DNA from 2 places in the Tatumella sp. JGM94 genome. Region 2 is predicted to be linked to the other one. Evidence: predicted binding sites of a transcription regulator. Region 2 holds the regulator's gene; the other holds the start of a gene.
What was found. Region 2 encodes PurR, which represses purine synthesis genes. Its sites were predicted from a motif close to CANGCAAACGTTTGCNTG; they were not measured.

Region 1: the regulator PurR is predicted to act here: its motif matches at 1,011-1,028, upstream of purE (5-(carboxyamino)imidazole ribonucleotide mutase).

The regions. Positions count from the first base shown of each region.
Region 1 is NZ_JAERJN010000005.1:136,736-138,941, forward strand. Features, by position in the region: gene purK (5-(carboxyamino)imidazole ribonucleotide synthase) at 1-413, opposite strand, end outside; gene purE (5-(carboxyamino)imidazole ribonucleotide mutase) at 410-919, opposite strand; gene lpxH (UDP-2,3-diacylglucosamine diphosphatase) at 1,058-1,774, opposite strand; gene ppiB (peptidylprolyl isomerase B) at 1,774-2,206, opposite strand, start outside.
Region 2 is NZ_JAERJN010000007.1:134,274-136,479, reverse strand. Features, by position in the region: gene JK216_RS07225 (YnhF family membrane protein) at 221-310, opposite strand; gene purR (HTH-type transcriptional repressor PurR) at 583-1,608, shown strand; gene punR (DNA-binding transcriptional activator PunR) at 1,605-2,206, opposite strand, start outside.

The sequences.
Region 1 (2,206 bases), on a different contig from region 2:
TCGGGCTGACGCAAACGCCATTGTCCGCGGCCATCATAACCGCCGGTACGGCGTTTAACGATAGCCAGCTCACCCACCCGGTTATAAATTTCCGGCCACTGTTGCGCATTGCTCAGTAACTGCCAGGGAGCGGTTGCCAGTCCCAACTGGTCGAGTAATTGCTTCTGGGTCAGGCGATCAGCAAGGCGCGGAAAAATATCCCGGTTAACAAAGGCCGGGTGGTTCGCCAGTTCACGGGTCAGGGCCGTTTCCGGCCAGCGTTCTATCTCTGCGGTGATCACACTCTGACGGATGGGCAATGCTTCCGGCTCGGCATCGGTGCCGACCGGATAAACCGCGATCCCCAGCGGTTCGCCGGCCTGACGCAGCATGCGTCCCAGTTGACCGTTACCCAGTACGCAAACTGACTTCATGCATCCTCCCGCGGGTCCGGATTGTTCAGTACAGCTTCACTTTGTGCCGTGCGCCAGTCTGACAGACGTTGTGCCAGCGACGGATCGTTAACCGCCAGAATCTGGGCGGCCAGCAGGGCGGCGTTTGCTGCACCGGCTTTACCAATCGCCAGGGTGCCGACCGGAATACCGCGTGGCATCTGGACAATAGAGTACAGGCTGTCAACACCGCTCAGAGCGGCACTCTGAACAGGGACACCCAGCACCGGCAGCAGGGTTTTTGCCGCCAGCATGCCCGGTAAATGGGCCGCGCCACCGGCTCCGGCGATGATCACATGAAAACCCTGTTGACGGGCATTCTCAGCAAAACTGAATAATTTGTCCGGCGTACGGTGCGCGGAAACCACTTCCACGTGGTGATCAACATTCAGTTCATTAAGGATTTCTGCAGCATACTGCATCGTAGCCCAGTCACTTTTAGAACCCATAATAATAGCGATACGGGCCGGGGCAGTATTCGACGACATGCGGTCAACTCCTGTGAGCAGATAGAAAACCTGGACAGAGGTACAGGCTATACACATTGAGAAGGGCGTGAGAATAGCATGAGACGGCCGGAAGGAAAACGGTTGCGTCACGACACAACCGGACAATCAGCGCGAAATTTACCAGCGGAAGGCAATTAAACTCACACCGCTGGCATCCAGCTGGATCATTGACCCCTGATGGTGCCAGGCACCCAGTACGGCGCGTTCGGCGGGCTGGTGGTTTATCTGCAGAAAGTGTATTTCCGGACGATGGGTATGGCCGTGGATCAACACAGAGGCCCGGTAACGTTCCATCACCTGTTCAACCGCCTGCTGATTAACATCCATAATTTGCAGACTTTTTGACTGGTTGGCCTGCTGGCTGTCATTGCGTAACCGCGCCGCAATTTTCTGCCTCAGGAATAACGGCAGCATCAGGAAAACCCGTTGCAGCCAGGGTTGATGCACTTTTTGGCGAAAACGCTGATACCCCTGATCATCAGTACAGAGTGTATCGCCGTGCATAATCAATACCCGCTGGCCGTAGCATTCCAGCAGTGTTTCTTCCGCAAGCAACGTCATGCCACTGCGGCTGGCGTATGCCTTACCCAGAAGAAAGTCACGGTTACCGTGAATAAAGAAGACCGGAACCGGCAGGGCAGACAGCGCCTCAGCAACCTGCCGGTGTAACGGGGCCGGGTCATCATCACCGATCCAGCTTTCAAACAGGTCACCGAGAATATACAGAGCGTCGCAGTCTGTCGCTTCGCGTTGTAAAAAACGCATAAAACCGGCAGTGATTGCCGGTTCTTCCTGACACAGATGCAAATCTGCAATAAAAAGCGTTCGCGGCATTACTCGCTGACGATCACTTTATTAATGACGACGTCATCTTTTGGTACGTCCTGGTGCATACCACTGCGTCCGGTGGAAACGGCTTTAATCTTTTCAACCACATCCATCCCTTCAACGACTTCTGCGAACACACAGTAGCCCCAGCCTTGCAGGCTTTCGTCACGGAAGTTCAGAAAATCGTTATCAGCAACGTTAATAAAGAACTGTGCAGTAGCAGAGTGCGGCGCAGAGGTACGGGCCATTGCCAGCGTACCACGGGTGTTTTTCAGGCCGTTGTTTGCTTCGTTACGGATTTCTTCTTTCGTGGATTTCTGTTTCATTCCCGGTTCAAAACCGCCGCCCTGAACCATAAAGCCGTTAATCACGCGATGGAAAATAGTATTATCGTAGAAACCTTCACGGCAGTACTCCAGGAAGTTTTTCACGGTAGCC
Region 2 (2,206 bases):
CGCTAACGCGGTGATTCCGTCAGGATCAGTAATACATAATATCTGAATAAATACACTTCCCTTAATACTGTAAAAAAATTCGTGCCCCGTAAAATAAAAAGCCGATACCCGCAACACGCCGGGTATCGGCTTCTCTGTCAGTAATGCTGCTTGCTACCCTTACTTTCCGGCTTTATACGTGCCTTTAGCGGGTAAACAGCCCTCTGCCGGTGCGAATACATTAATGCAGTATTGCGGTGAAACTGAACGTCGCAATCATCAGTAATGCAACGATAGTGGTGGTCAGCGCCAGCTTTAAATCCGTATCCATGACAGCTCCTATAGACACATAAAGTACAGGGTAATTATTATATTCCCACACTACTGCGCAAAAATCTCGTTTTATTCGCACAGCCTTGTTAGAATTACCGCTCTTTGTTGCGCAACCTTCCCTGTTTCCCCTTGTAAGGCACAGGCTTTTTTTACAGGTAATCCTTTACGGCCCCTCCTGGCAGCATCATTAGCGGCCTGATAAAACTGTAAAAACGCAAACGATTAACACACTTAAAATCAATAATTTAAAACACCAGGAGTTCTCAAGGAATGGCAACAATTAAAGATGTGGCGAAACGCGCCGGAGTCTCTACCACCACCGTTTCTCATGTCATTAATCAGACCCGTTTTGTTGCGGAAACGACCCGCAAAGCGGTTTGGGAAGCGATTAAAGAGTTGCATTACTCTCCCAGTGCCGTCGCCAGAAGTCTGAAGGTGAATAACACTAAGACGCTTGGTCTGCTGTCGACGTCTCTCGAAGCACCTTATTTCGCCGAGATTGTGGAAGCTATCGAAAAAAAATGTTTCGAACATGGCTATACCCTGATTCTGGGCAATGCGCATAACGACTTGCAGAAACAACGCGCTTATTTATCGATGATGGCGCGCAAACGTGTCGACGGGCTGCTGGTATTGTGTGCCGAATATCCACAGGAGTTGCTGGATATGCTGGAGGAGAACCGTAATATCCCAATGGTCGTTATGGACTGGGGAATGTCCCGTGGTGATTTTACTGATACCGTACTGGACAATGCTTTCCGTGGCGGTTACATGGCTGGCCGTTATCTGATTGAGCGCGGGCACCGTGATATCGGTTGTATTCCCGGCCAGATGGAGCGTAATACGGGAGGCGGCAGGCTGGCAGGATTTCTTAAAGCACTGGAGGAGGCAGGTATTACCCATTGTGAAGAATGGACTGTGCAGGGAGACTTTGAACCCGAATCCGGTTACCTGGCAATGCAAAAAATACTCGCTCAGCCGCGATTACCCACGGCGGTATTCTGTGGCGGCGATATTATGGCGATGGGGGCAATTTGTGCTGCCGATGAACAGGGCCTGCGTGTGCCACAGGATATATCGATCATTGGTTACGATAACGTGCGCAACGCGCGGTATTTTACCCCTGCCCTGACCACTATTCACCAGCCGAAAAGTGAGCTGGGCGAGAAAGCGCTGGATATGCTGCTGGATCGTATTGTGAATAAACGCGAAGAGCCGCAAACCATAGAAGTATACCCGTCACTGATTGAAAGACGATCGGTGGCCGATGGTCCGTTCCACGATTACCGTCGTTAACTACCGGTTTCACTCAGCCATTCCTGGTTAAGTGTCTGCGTATCACCAAGGTACTCAAGGAGCCAGCGTAATGCCGGAGAGCTTCTCTCTTCCGCCCAGCTGACGCAGCAGGGGCTTTCCGGAAACGGTGACGGCAGAGGAAGTTCCCTGACTTCTCCGACGTCCAGCAGTGGTCTGGCGAGATGCCCCGGTACCATAGCAACACATAATCCTGCCCTGACACAATCCAGCCCCGTTTGCCAGTCCGGTACCGTCATCCGCTGCTGGTTATCCAGGGTCCAGGTAATGCGGCGCGGTAATTCCCTTGAGGTGTCTTCCAACAGTAATGATGGCCATGCCCGTAATTGTTCCTCGCGCGGCCGGGCTTCAGCCGCCAGAGGGTGCCCGGCGCTGACAATACACCGCCAGTTAAGTCGTCCCATATCACGGAATGCAAAACGCCCGGTGACAGGGATCGCCTGGGTCGCTCCGATAGCCATATCCACCCGTCCTCCGGCCAGTGCATCCCAGACACCGTTAAAAACTTCTTCGCTGACGTGCAATTCTATATCCGGAAAGTGCCGGTAAAAATCGATAATCAACTGCTGCATTCTGCCCC